2 regions of the Stenotrophomonas maltophilia group sp. SKK55 genome follow, and region 2 is predicted to be linked to the other one. Evidence: predicted binding sites of a transcription regulator. Region 2 holds the regulator's gene; the other holds the start of a gene.
What was found. The regulator FliA, encoded in region 2, starts transcription of late flagellar genes. The targets are predictions, from matches to a motif close to TAAAGTTTNNCNNNCNNNGGCCGATAA.
Positions count from the first base shown of each region.

Region 1: AC2A1N_RS18225 (methyl-accepting chemotaxis protein) is a predicted target of FliA. The motif match lies at 1,743-1,769, and genes of this name have one in related genera.

Region 1 is NZ_JBXUHP010000059.1:37,332-43,932, forward strand. Features, by position in the region: gene AC2A1N_RS18210 (hypothetical protein) at 1-88, shown strand, start outside; gene AC2A1N_RS18215 (putative quinol monooxygenase) at 30-320, opposite strand; gene AC2A1N_RS18220 (DUF5694 domain-containing protein) at 382-1,470, opposite strand; gene AC2A1N_RS18225 (methyl-accepting chemotaxis protein) at 2,001-3,827, shown strand; partial or broken gene AC2A1N_RS18230 (GGDEF domain-containing protein) at 3,855-4,025, opposite strand; tRNA gene AC2A1N_RS18235 (tRNA-Leu) at 4,295-4,380, opposite strand; gene AC2A1N_RS18240 (response regulator) at 4,513-4,893, shown strand; gene AC2A1N_RS18245 (SOS response-associated peptidase family protein) at 5,018-5,974, opposite strand; gene AC2A1N_RS18250 (GNAT family N-acetyltransferase) at 6,051-6,467, shown strand; tRNA gene AC2A1N_RS18255 (tRNA-Glu) at 6,563-6,601, opposite strand, start outside.
Region 2 is NZ_JBXUHP010000059.1:678,231-684,831, reverse strand. Features, by position in the region: gene AC2A1N_RS21290 (flagellar motor protein) at 1-373, opposite strand, end outside; gene AC2A1N_RS21285 (chemotaxis protein CheA) at 465-2,324, opposite strand; gene AC2A1N_RS21280 (protein phosphatase CheZ) at 2,327-2,932, opposite strand; gene cheY (chemotaxis response regulator CheY) at 2,932-3,324, opposite strand; gene AC2A1N_RS21270 (RNA polymerase sigma factor FliA) at 3,382-4,125, opposite strand; gene AC2A1N_RS21265 (MinD/ParA family ATP-binding protein) at 4,122-5,009, opposite strand; gene flhF (flagellar biosynthesis GTPase FlhF) at 4,996-6,601, opposite strand, start outside.

The DNA of each region.
Region 1 (6,601 bases), 640 kb from region 2:
CGGCGACGGCGGGCGTCTCGCTTCCGGCACTACACCCGTGCCGCGTCCATCAGCAGGACCCGGCACGGTGCGCGCTGGAACGCGTTGATCTGAGGCACCAGACGCTGGAAGTGCTCGCTGGCGCAATGGATATCCAGAGCGTCGCGGTCCGGCCATTGCTCGATGAAGACGAAATGCCCGGGGTCCTTCTGGTCGACGAACAGTTCATAGCCGAGGCAGAGCGGCTCTCGCCGCGTGCATGCGACAAGCTCGCGGTACAGGGGAAGCACGGTGTCCACCGCATCGGGATGGATGAAATCCTCGGCGATCACTTTCAGCATGTCGGCACCTGCAGACGGGCCTTGCAGGATAGTGCCAGCGCATGACCGGCACCTATCCTGGTCAACGCAATACTGCGTCCGTACTGACCAGCTGCACGTCGTGCATCTGATTGAGGTAGGCCTCGTAGTAGCCCTTGTGTGAGGCACCGACGATGGCCAGCATTCGGCTGCCAGGGTGCAGGCCCAGCACGTCGCGGACGTTGGCGACCATGCGCAGGTTGCGGGTTTCCCAGTAACCGACATACATCCGGCCGAACGCCTTGGAGGACGGCTCGACGAGCGTCGCGCCGAAGTCGCTCTGGTACGCTGCCAACGCTGCTGCCGGGCTGTTGTAATCGCGATACAGCGCCATGACGCCACCGGGCTTGTCCAGATTGGCCACGAGGCGTTCATCGGCCTCCCGTCGCGCCCGCAAGTGTGTATTGTTCCAGGCACCGGTGATGGCTGCACTGGCCGCCGCTTCATCCTCGGCCGGTGTGGGAGAATCGGCCGTGTGGTCGTCCACGGCCCACAGCCGTTCATGCCCGAGGCGGGCGGCAACTACGGCGGCGATCAGGCTGGTTTCATTGCGGCGGACCAGGCCTTTGCCGAGGATCTCGACCAGGGCCGGCGTCAGCCCATCGCCGGCTTTGCGCTCGGACGCAGGCAGGCGTAGCCATTGCACCTGCGCCGAGCCGCGTTCGCCCGCTGCCAGGAACAATGCTGCGAGCCGACGACGCTGGGTGGGCGTCGGCTCGTCCGGCCAGGTCGCAAGCAGGCGCTCGGCCTGGGCGTTCGCTGCGGGCACGTCCAGGCCGGTGGCAGCCTGCGCAGCGGTGGTGTCGAAGCAGTAGGTGGCCACGCTCTCCGCATAGCGTTCCGGGTAGCGACGCATGGAATCGCACTGGAGGCCGGACAGGTCTTCGGTGGCGATCAGTTCGGGCTTCCAGGCGACCAGTCGCTGCAGCAAGGGTTCAAGCAAGGCGGGCTGGAACGACTTGGGCAGGCCGGACAGGTGGGCGGTGCCCAGTACCAGCACCTCGTTCGGTCGCCCGACAGGCGGCCCCTTCAGCTGGTCCGGATGGAAGGCGGGCCGATAGGTGGCATCTGCAGCGAGGGCGCCGGTACTGCACAGGCCCAGGATCAGGAGGCTGGCCAAGCGTGGGAACATGCGATCTCCGTGTCAGTGCGCGTCCTGCGGTTCGCTGCATGCTGGCCGTTTTCACCTGCCACGGAATCGCCCGTTGGTCATGCAAACCTTTTGGGCCTGAACTGCATCGTGCCCGGCAAGGCTATGCCCAATGACGGCGACAACGCGCGACATGTTCCGTGACGACACCCGGTGTCCCCGCCGAGCGTAAGCAGAATGTGAATTACATCGCGATTGTCTACCGCGTCCCTGCAGCCGCATCTGAAGTTGCGACGGACGTCGCGTAATCCGGCTAAAGCCACTGATCGCCTCGCCGATACTCCCTCTGGATCCCGCTCCAGTCACCCGCCGCAGGACCCCAGGCCGTCCCCGATGGGCGGCCCGCGCTGTGTGTTCCGCTGCTCCCAGATGCCGATCGCACCCGCAGCAGACGTTCGTGGCAGTCGCTCGAGAGGTGCCGGTTGGCACCTGTAGTCCCTGGCACCTGAAGTTGCCGCCGGGCATCCCGCCCGTCGGGTCGCAACCGCTTACCGGACACCGAGGATCAGACAATGCTCATTCCAGGCTTCACGGCGGGCGCGCAGGCGCCGGCCGAGCTGTATACCCGTTGGTCGCCGTGGCGTGCCCTGCTGGGCGCGCTGGCTCCCCAGCACCGCACCGGCGCCGAGGCCGTGTCCGACGGCCGTGCCGAGCTGGAAGCCCAGGTCGCGGCGCTGCACCGGGTCCAGGCGGTCATCGAGTTCGCCCTCGATGGCACCATCCTGCAGGCCAATGACAACTTCCTGCAGGCGATGGGCTACCGGCTGGAGGAGATCCAGGGAAAGCATCATTCCCTGTTCGTCGATCCCGAGCAGGCGCGCAGCGCCGAGTACCGCGACTTCTGGGCGCGGCTGGGGCGTGGCGAATATGACGCTGGCCAGTACCGGCGCTTCGGCAAGGGCCAGCGCGAGATCTGGATCCAGGCCTCGTACAACCCGGTGCTGGACCGGCAGGGGCGGCCTTACAAGGTGGTCAAGTTCGCCACCGACATCACCGCGCAGAAGCTGCAGGCGGCCGACTCGGCCGGGCAGCTGGCGGCGATCGACAAGTCGCAGGCAGTGATCGAGTTCGGCATGGACGGCCGCATCCTTTCGGCCAACGACAACTTCCTGGCCGCCACCGGCTACAGCCTGGACGACGTGCGTGGCCAGCACCACTCGCTGTTCGTCGAGCCCGAGTATCGTGGCAGTGCCGAGTATCGGCAGTTCTGGGAGAAGCTGGGCCGTGGCGAATACGATGCCGGCCAGTACCGGCGCCTCGGCAAGGGCGGGCGCGAGGTCTGGATCCAGGCGTCCTACAACCCGATCCTGGATCTCAATGGAAAGCCGTTCAAGGTCGTCAAGTACGCCACCGACATCACCGCGCAGGTGCATGAGAACCAGGCCATGCAGCGCGCCGTGGCGCAGACCCGTGAAGTGGTGGCGGCCGCCAAGGAGGGCGACCTGACCCGGCGCGTGGCCACCGTCGACAAGCGCGGGCCGATCGCCGAGCTGTGCGAAGGCGTGAATTCGCTGGTCGAGGCGATGGCCGCGATCATCGGCCAGATCAAGTTCGCCGCCGACACCATCGCCGTCGGTGCCACCGAGATCGCGCAGGGCAACAGCGATCTGTCGCAGCGCACCGAGCAGCAGGCAGCCTCGCTGGAGGAGACCGCCGTGTCGATGAAGGGCCTGGCCGAGACCGTGCAGCGCACCGCGAGCAACGCACGGCAGGCCAGTCAGCTGGCCGGTGGCGCCGCCGATGTCGCTGCGCGCGGCGGCAACGTGGTGCACGAAGTGGTCGAGACCATGGCGGTGATCAACGCATCCTCGCGGCGCATCGTCGACATCATCGGCGTGATCGACGGCATCGCTTTCCAGACCAACATCCTTGCGCTGAACGCGGCGGTGGAGGCGGCGCGTGCGGGCGAACACGGGCGTGGCTTCGCCGTGGTCGCCACCGAGATCCGCGAACTGTCGCAGCGCTCGGCCAGTGCCGCCAAGGAGATCAAGCAGCTGATCGATGCGTCGGTGGCCAATGTCGGCGCCGGCACCGCGCAGGTCGAGAGCGCCGGCCGCACCATGGACGAGATCGTGCTCAACGTGCGCCGGGTCAGTGACCTGATGTCCGAGATCAGCACGGCCGCACAGCAGCAGAGCGACGACATCCAGCAGATGAACCACGCTGTCGATTTGATCGACCAGGGCACCCAGCAGAACGCTGCGCTGGTCGAGGAAGCCTCGGCCGCGGCGCGCAGCATGGAGGAGCAGTCAGCGCAGCTTCTGCAGACCGTGGCCAGCTTCCGCGTGCAGGGTGAGGCGGGGCACCTGCATGGCGCGGCGGTGCTGCGCGCGGTCTAGGCCCGGCGGTCGGAGTGCTGTTCCCCCGCCTTGTGGGTCGGGCTGATTATGCGCGGCCTGCCAGGCTACGCCGATGCTGATGGTCACATGGGCCTCAGCGGCGGGCAGGGCGGCGATGAATTCCTCGCCGCCGTCGCGGGCCAGCAGGTCATCACCGCGTTGCGGGCAGCCGTCGAGGATCGCGGCGACCGCCTGCAGGTTGTTGGCGTCCCAGCGCCCGGCGCTGATCGGATGCGTCAGGCAGATGGCGGGCGATCTGCAGCGCCATCGCCCGTTCGGAAACGTGGCCCCGGCTGGCGTGCTCGATCACGCCCGGCAGCGAGAGGTAGTGGGACCAGGCGACGGCGTCGGACGCCCGCAGGAGGGGCAATCGCGCGGGCGGTGCATGCTGGGGCATCTTCGCCAGTGTCGGCGCTCTGGCCCGGGAAAAGCAAAAGGCCAGATCATGGACCTGGCCTTTGATGCTGTGGTGCCGGTGAAAGGACTCGAACCTTCATGGGGTCACCCCCGGCTGATTTTGAGTCAGCTGCGTATACCATTCCGCCACACCGGCAGGCAGCGTACGAGTGTAACCGAGGTCGGCAGGCGATGCATAGTAGGAGGGCCTATGAGGGCGGTTCCTGTCGGCATTGGCCCCTTGATAGCTATACTCCCAGCGTGCAATTGCCTCCAGGAGCGGTAGCCGATGACAGTGTTGCAGGACCTGAGGGTGCTGGTGGTCGAGAACGACGAAATGAGCGCGGCCCTGCTGCAGATGCAGCTGGTGCATGCCGGTGCAGTCGTGGTTGGCCTCGCAGCGAGTGTGTCCGAGGCCCTGCGGCTGCTGGAGCAAAGCACTCCTGACGTGGCCCTGCTGGATTACCGCCTGGCCCGCAACGAGACCGGTGAGCCGGTGGCTGCAGCGCTTTCGGCGCGTGGCATTCCGTTCGTGCTGGCCACCGGGATGCTGGCCGAGCAGCTGCCGGCGCCGATGTTGGCCGGCCTGCTGCTGGTCAAGCCCTACCTGTCGGCTGATCTGTCACGCGCGCTGGCGCGTGCGGTGGGCCGCTCCAGCGTCAAGGCCTGAGCCGTCCGCCACGGACCGGCAGGGGGATACTGCCGACGGCTGAATGCTCGCGTCTGCGATGTTCGGCGGCAACCCCTGATCCAGGAACCCCGCCCAGGCGGGGTTCTTCAATTGCGTCCGGCGCTCAGCCCGCTTCCTCGTACACGTAACGGATCTCCTCGCGGTCATCGAGGATGCGGTACTGGCGCGCCAGGTCATCCGGTTCGGGGTTGAGCCAGGCGTCGAGGTGTTCCTTGCGGATCGGCACGACCCCGCGGTCATGCCCGGCAGCGGCGACGTCGCTGGGAGGTGCGTCGGTGATCGTGGCAAACGACAGCAGGCGGCCTTCCGGTCCTTCCCATTCCGCCCAGAGGCAGGCCAGCAGCAGGTCGCGGGGGGGATCGGGACGGAATTCGAGTACTACGTCCTGTTCCTTTTCGTCGGCACCGAGGGTGCGGCCGGCGATGGCGTGGCGGGGCACGTGCTCGTAGAACGCCTGCACCACCACTACGCCGTGGCGCAGTCCGAACGCACCCCGCCAGTAACCTTCCAGGCTGTCGCGCCGCGCATTGTAGGTGCCGGGGTAAAGCACGTCGTTGCGCGCTGGCTTGTCCGGCAGCCGGCACTGGTAGCGCATCGGCTTGATCACGCGCTGGCCGTTCTCGCTGACCATCACCGGTGCGTAGGTGCCGGGGAAAATGCGGTTGTCGCGCGGCAGCAGCTGCACCCGATGCAGGTCTTCCAGTCGGGCCTGTGCGCGCTCGATGCGGTTGCCGGCCACGCGCAGGTCGTTGCGCGCTTTCTGCGTGGGCCGGGTGCCCAGCGTGGCATGGGCAATATCGCGTCGTTCGCGTTGCCGGGCCAGTTCGGCCTCCAGGGCCTGTTGCTCCTGCGCATGCCATTGCTGGATCTTCGCCACGATGTCCCGCCCCTGTTCGGTACGCGCACCGGCGAATCCGTCATCCATCGCCTTCGGGGTCTTCGGCCGTTTTTTGCCCGGATCGTGTGCGTACAGTTCGGCGAAGTCCTCCAGCGACAGGATGGCGCCGAATTCGCGTACCAGTTTGGCGTAGTCAGCGCGGATCAGGGCGGAATAGCACATGGGACTCTGTGGGCCTGGGTCGCAGTGGCTGCGACGTGGATGCGGCAGGATAGCCCGACCCATCCGGAGATGCCGCATGAATGATCCCATCACCTGCCAGTTCCGCGAAGCCGTACCCACGGTCGAGGACTACTGCCAGTTGCGCGTGCTCGCAGGCCTCAGCGCCAAGTCCCGCGAAGCAGCCGCCCGCGCGCTGCCCAATACGCTGTTCGGCGTATGTGCCTACCAGGGCGCTGAGCTGGTGGCGATGGGCCGTATCGTCGGCGATGGCGGCTGCCACCTGCAGGTCTGTGATATCGCGGTGCTGCCGCGATTGCAGGGGCAGGGCCTGGGCAAGGAGGTGATGCGGCGGCTGGACGGCTGGATGCAGGCCAACCTGCCGCCGTCGGCGTACGTCAGCCTGCTGGCCGATGGCGAGGCGCATCGGTTGTATGCGCAGTTTGGTTTCGCACCGACTGCTCCGGCATCGATCGGGATGTATCGGCGGTTCTGAGCCGTGGGCGGGGTGAAGCCATCCACGGGCAGGGCGGTTTGATCGCAGATCGCGGGCAAAGAAAAACCCCGGCCGAAGCCGGGGTTTTCAAGAATTGGCGTCCCCACGGGGATTCGAACCCCGGTCGCCACCGT
Region 2 (6,601 bases):
GCATCGATTCGGGCTCGACGCCGTCCACCAGCAGCTGCAGGCCCTTGCGCAGGAACGGGTCCTGCTGTGCTTCCACCTGCGATTCCAGACCCAGCAGGCCCTGGCGGCGGGCGATGTTGCTCCACTCGACGATCTGCTGGATCAGCTCGCGGCGGTCGCTGTGCGGTGGACGCACGACCCAGCGCACGATGCTGAACGCATGCTTGAACACCGCCGGCGAGGTGTGCAGCAGGATCGCAGCGACGGTGCCGACGATGACGATCACGAACGCCGCAGGCGACCACAGCGACGCGAGGCCGGCGCCCTTGAGGATGCTGCCGCCGACCAGCGAGGCCAGGGCGAGAAAGAGTCCAATGAGGCTGAGTCTATCCATGGATCCGGTATCGGCTTGTATGAATGGGACTTGAGACACCGGTACGGGCTACTGGTGCGACTTCACGGTTTTACGGGTTCAGCAAGCGGGGTCAGTCGTGCGGGCTGCGCAGGCCGTCCACATCCAGGATCAGCGCCATGCGACCATCGCCGATCAGGGTTGCACCGGCGTAACCGCGCAGGCCGCGCAGTGCTTTCGGCAGTGGCTTGATGACCACTTCCTCGCGCCCGCGCACCTGGTCCACGACCAGGCCGAAGCGCGCTTCGCCGGCCTGCAGCACCACGATGGTCAGCAGGGTCGAGGCGGCCGGCGTCACATCCAGCCACTGGCGCAGATCGACCAGCGGCAGCGTATGCGAACGACGGTCGAGCACGGCGCGGCCATCGAACCAGCCCAGCGAGGTGCGCGGCGCGTGCAGCACTTCCATCACGCGCGCCAGCGGCAGTGCATAGACGTCCTCGCCGGCCTGCACCAGCAGGGTCGGCAGGATCGCCAGGGTGAGCGGCACGCGGATCAGGAAGCGGCTGCCACGGCCCAGCTCGGACTGGATCTGGATCTGGCCACTCAGTTCGCGGATGCGCGACTGCACCACATCCATGCCAACGCCACGGCCGGAGATATCCGTGACCTGCTGCTTGGTCGAGAAGCCGGGCAGGAACACCAGGTGCAGGCACTCCTCGCTGCTCAGCCGCGCGGCAGCTTCCGGATCGATCAGGCCCTTCTCACGCGCCTTCGCGCGCAGCTTCTCCGGATCGATGCCGGCACCGTCGTCCTGCACTTCAATGCTGACGTAGTCGCCCTCCTGCTGGGCCGACAGGCGTACATGGCCCATCCGCGGCTTGCCCTGTGCTTCGCGCAGATCGGGCATTTCCACGCCATGGTCGATGGCGTTGCGGACCAGGTGCACCAGCGGGTCGGCCAGCGCTTCGACCAGGTTGCGGTCGAGCTCGGTCTCGGCGCCGATCAGCTCCAGGTCCACTTCCTTCTTCAGCGAGCGGGCAACGTCTCGGGCGACCTTGGGGAAGCGCGAGAAGACCTTGCCCACCGGCTGCATGCGGGTACGCATCACCGCCGACTGCAGGCGCGCGGTGGCGATGTCCAGGGTCGACACGGCGCGGTCCAGTTCCTCGTCGCGCAGGCGCGCACGCAGGGTCTTGAGCCGGTTGCGTGACAGCACCAGTTCGCCGATCAGATTGACGATCGCGTCCAGGCGCTTGGTGTCCACGCGCACGGTATGTTCGGCTTCGGCCAGCGGCTTGGCGGCCGGCTTGGTCGCCGCTGCCGGTGCGGGTGCGGCCGGTGCGGCCAGTGGGCGTGATGCCGCAATCGGTGCGGGCGCTGCGGCAGCGATGGGCTTGGCGCCGGGTGCGGCGCCACCGTGCAGCTGGTCGAGCAGGGCTTCGAACTCGTCTTCGCTGATCAGGCCGTCGTCAGCCTTCTTTGCCGGCGCGACCGCAGTCGGCGCGTTAGCACCGTGCAGCTGGTCGAGCAGGGCCTCGAATTCGTCGTCGGTGATCAGGTCGCCGCTACCGGCCGCCGCTACGGCGGTCGGGGCGGCCGGCGCGGCGGCGCTTCCGTGCATGTCGAACTGGGCGATCAGCTCCGGCGGCGCATAGCCCGGCTCGGTGCCGGAGGAAACTGCATCCAGCATCGCTTGCAGGTAGTCCAGCGATTGCTGGGCGGCATCGAAGTGATGGGCCTGCAGCACGGCCTGGCCCGCGCGCGCGATGCCCAGCGCTTCTTCGGCGGCGTGGCACAGCTCGACCATGGCGGTGACGCCGAGGAAGCCGGCGCCGCCCTTGAGCGTGTGGTAGCCCCGGAACACCGCGTTGAGCTGCTCGGTGTCCTGTGGTGCCTGCTCCAGCGACACCAGCTGTTCGCCCAGGCGATCCAGGATTTCCTGCGCCTCGATGATGAAATCGGCAGTGATGTCGTCGGATACCGCGCTCATGCTTACAGCCCCAGGTCCGACAGCAGGTCGTCGGCGTCGTTCTGCGAGACCGCGTGGCGGTCCAGTCCCTTCAGTGCCGGCCCGGCCAGTTCCGGATCGGTGCGATGCTGTTCCGGCGGCAGGCCGAGCGCGCCGAAGCCCTCGTGCACGCGGCGGACGATGCCGACCACGCGACGGATGATCTGCCCGGTCAGGTCCTGGTAGCTCTGGGTCAGGGCGATCTCGGTGAGGTTGTGGCGGATGCGCTCGAGCTGCGCATCCTGGCCCGGCTGCAGGCCTTCGGCGCGCAGCTGTTCGGTCAGGCTGCGGCATTCCTCGGCCAGGTCCAGGGTGCGGTGCGTCGCCTGTTCGGTCATCGCCACCACGTGGTCCAGGCGTGCGCAGGCATCGTCCAGTTCGCCGGCCTCGCTGGGTACGGTCGGCAGTTCACCCAGGGCCTGCCCGAGCTCGCGGGCCAGCCGCGAGAGGCCGCTCATCATCGGCTGCGTGCGCAGCGCGACCAGCCCGTCGATGCGTTGCCGCCAGGCGGTTTCGTCACCGGACTCCAGTGCGTCCAGTGCTTCCTGCAGGCGCAGGGCGAGGGCATTCTTGTCGACCGTGGTGTCCATCAGGCGCTGGCCGCCAGGCGTTCGAAGATCTTGCCGAGCTTCTCTTCCAGCGTCTGCGCGGTGAACGGCTTGATGATGTAGCCGTTCACGCCGTTCTGGGCCGCTTCGATGATCTGCTCGCGCTTGGCTTCGGCGGTGACCATCAGCACCGGCAGGGTCTTCAGCTTGGCATCGGCACGGATCGCCTTGAGCAGCTCGATGCCGGTCATGACCGGCATGTTCCAGTCGGTGACCACGAAATCGAACGGCTGGCTCTGCAGCAGCGACAGCGCGGCATGCCCGTCCTCGGCTTCGGCGGTGTTGGTGAAGCCCAGATCGCCCAGCAGGTTCTTGACGATGCGACGCATGGTCGAGAAGTCGTCCACGATCAGGATGCGCATGTTCTTGTTCAAAGCAGAGTTCCTTTGTTGTTCATTCCGGGCGGCCGGGGGCAGCTGCCTCGGGGATGTTCATTCTTCGAGGCCGGCGTCGACGGCCTCGAATACCTTCAGCCGGCCGCGCAGGCGCAGCACGGCCTGGCCGTGGATCTGGCAGACCCGCGACTCGCTCACGCCGAGCACCGCGCCGATCTCCTTCAGGTTGAGTTCCTGCTCGTAGTAGAGCGAGAGCACCAGCTGTTCGCGCTCGGGCAGATGGCCGATGGCCTTGCCCAGCTCGCGGCCGAACTCGCTGCGCTCCAGCACCTGCTGCGGGGTCGGGCCACCCTGGGCGACCGTGTCCAGCTCGCCCTGGTCCTCGATGCGCGACTCCAGGCTCAGCACCTGGCCACGCGCGGCGTCTTCCATCAGGCGCAGGTACTCGGGCAGTGGCATCTCCATCGCGGCGGCCACTTCGGTGGCGCTGGCGGCGCGGCCGCTGCTCTGTTCCAGGCGGCGGATGGTGGCCGCAGCATCGCGTGCACGGCGGTGCACCGAACGCGGCACCCAGTCGCCACGGCGGATCTCGTCGATCATCGAGCCGCGGATGCGGATCGAGGCGTAGGTCTCGAATGAGGCGCCCTGGTCGGCGTCGTAGCTGCGCGAGGCTTCGATCAGGCCCATCATGCCGGCCTGGATCAGATCATCGACTTCGACGCTGGCCGGCAGGCGCGCGGCCAGATGGTGGGCGATGCGCCGCACCAGGTCCGAGTGCTGGGCGATGACGTCGTTGGCCGCCGAGCGCTGGACTTCCCTGTATTGGGCCGCGCCTTTCATGCCGCCACCCCGCGCTGCTTGAGGATGCGTTCGAGGAAGAACTCCACGCCGCCGCGCGGTTCGGTGGGCGCCTGCCAGCGGGCTGTGCGGCGCGCGATCTCGGTGATGGCCAGTGCGGACGGGCTGGACGGGTAGGCCTTCACCACCGGCTGCTGGCGCTGCACCGACAGGCGCAGCCAGTCATCCTGCGGCACGCAGCCCAGGTAGTTCAGCGAGACATCGGCGAGGAACTTCTCGCAGACGCGGGTCAGCTTCTCGTACAGTACGCGGCCCTCGTTGGGGTCGCGCACCATGTTGGCCACCACCTGGACGCGGTCCACGCCACGTTCGCGCGAGAGCACCTTGATCAGCGCGTAGGCGTCGGTGATTGAAGCCGGCTCGTCACAGACCACCACCACGGTGTCCTGCGCGGCCTGGCAGAAGGTCAGCACGCCGTCGGTGATGCCTGCGGCGGTGTCCACCACCATGATGTCCAGCTCGCGTTCCAGCTCGGAGAACACGTTGACCAGGCCGACGTGCTCGGCCGGGGCCAGCTCGGCCATGTGCCGGCGGCCGGACGCGGCCGGGACCACCAGCACGCCGTTCGGGCCTTCAACGATGACGTCGTCCAGCGAGCAGCGGCCGGCAACCAGGTCGGCCAGCGTATAGGTGGGGTTCAAGCCCAGGATCACGTCGATGTTGGCCAGGCCGAGGTCGGCGTCCAGCAGCAGCGTGCGCTTGCCCATGCCGGCCAGCGCCACGGCCAGGTTGGCCGACACGTTGGTCTTGCCCACGCCGCCCTTGCCGCCGGTCACTGCGATGGTGCGCACAGGGCCGAGCGGCTCGCTGCGGGTGGCCGACAGCGGGAAGGTCTTGGTCAGCTTGGCGTACTCACGCGACGGCATGGTTCAACTCCGGGTTGCAGGGCATATCGGCCGCTCGGCGCAAATCTTCAAGGCGAAGTACGAGATTGGCCGCACTGGCCCGGTGCAGGTCGTCCGGAACGTCCTGGCCGTCGGTCACCCAGGTGATCGGCAGGGCGTGGTCCACGGCCACCGACAGGGCGTTGCCGAAGCGGCCGGTTTCGTCCAGCTTGCTCAGCACCAGGCCCTGCAGGTTGGCGGCACCGAAGCGGCGGACCACCTCGTCCATGTCGCCGAAGCTGGTGTTGGCCGGCAGCACCAGCAGGGTGCGCACCTGGCGCGCGGCGCGCAGCCACTGCAGCTGGGCGGCCAGCGCGCGGTCGCGCGGGCCCAGCCCGGCGGTGTCGATCAGTACCAGCTTGTAGTCCTTCAGGCGTTCCAGCAGCTGGTCCAGGTCGGTGCCGCTGTTGGCCTCGTGGACGGCTATGCCGAGCTGCCGGCCGTAGCCATACAGCTGCTCGCGGGCGCCGATGCGGGTGGTGTCGGTGGTGACCAGAGCGACGTCACGCGGTGCGTGCTTCTCGGCGAACCGCGAGGCCAGCTTGGCGATGGTGGTGGTCTTGCCGGCGCCGGTCGGGCCCACCAGCGCGATCACGCCGCCTTCCTCCAGCGGGTCGACCGGGGCAATCGGCAGCTTGCGCGAGATCAGCCCCAGCATCAGGCCGCGGCCTCGGTGCGCCTCGGTCTCCAGCGGGATCTGCATGGCGACGTCGCGGGCCAGGCCAGCATCGAAGCCGTACTCGTCCATCAGGTCCAGCGCGGTGGCGCGCACCGGGCAGCCGCGCAGGCGCTCGTCGGTGAAGCGGTTCATTTCGCGCTCGATCACCTGGCGCATGCCGGCCACTTCCTGGCGCAGCTGGCGGATCTCGGCGTCGTCCTGGGCGACCACGGTCAGCACCGGGGCTGGGGCGAGTGTCGGCGTCGGCGCGGCTTCGACGGTGGCATCGGCCAACGCCGGTTCGCTGGCGGCGACCTCCGGCTGCGTTTCAGACAGGGCTGCGGTCGGCAGCGGCGGCGGCTGCACCGCCGGCGCCACGCTTTCGTGATGTGCCTGGTGCGGCGGATCGATCTGGAAACGGGCGCGGTTGGCCGGCGCGACGACGGCCGGTGCCGGCGCCGGAGCGACGATGGCCTCGGCGAACGGGGCGAAGATCTGGTCCGGCAGTGCCGGTTCATTGACGGCGGCGCGTGCCAGCGTGGCGGCAAAGCCGGTGCTGCCGCGGGTCGGCACGATCTCGTCGGCGCTGTCGAGGGTGCGGCCGGTAGCGCCCACTGCTGCACGGGCGAGGGCGGCCACCGCCGAGGTGGTGGCGGCAACCGGTTCCGGTGCCGGGGGGCTGCTGCGGCGGCGGGTGACGGCGGCGATCACCGCGTCGGCGGCGGTGCGCGGCTTGGGTGCCGGCGGCGGTGCAACGTCACGGCGCGAGGCTTCCAGTGCACGCTGTACCGCGCTCTCGTCGTAGTTGGCGGCGGCGACGATCTCGATGCCTTCCTCGATCCGGCGGTTGGACAGGATCACGGCGTCAGGACCATGCTCCTTGCGCACCAGGTTCATGGCCGAGCGCATGTCGGCG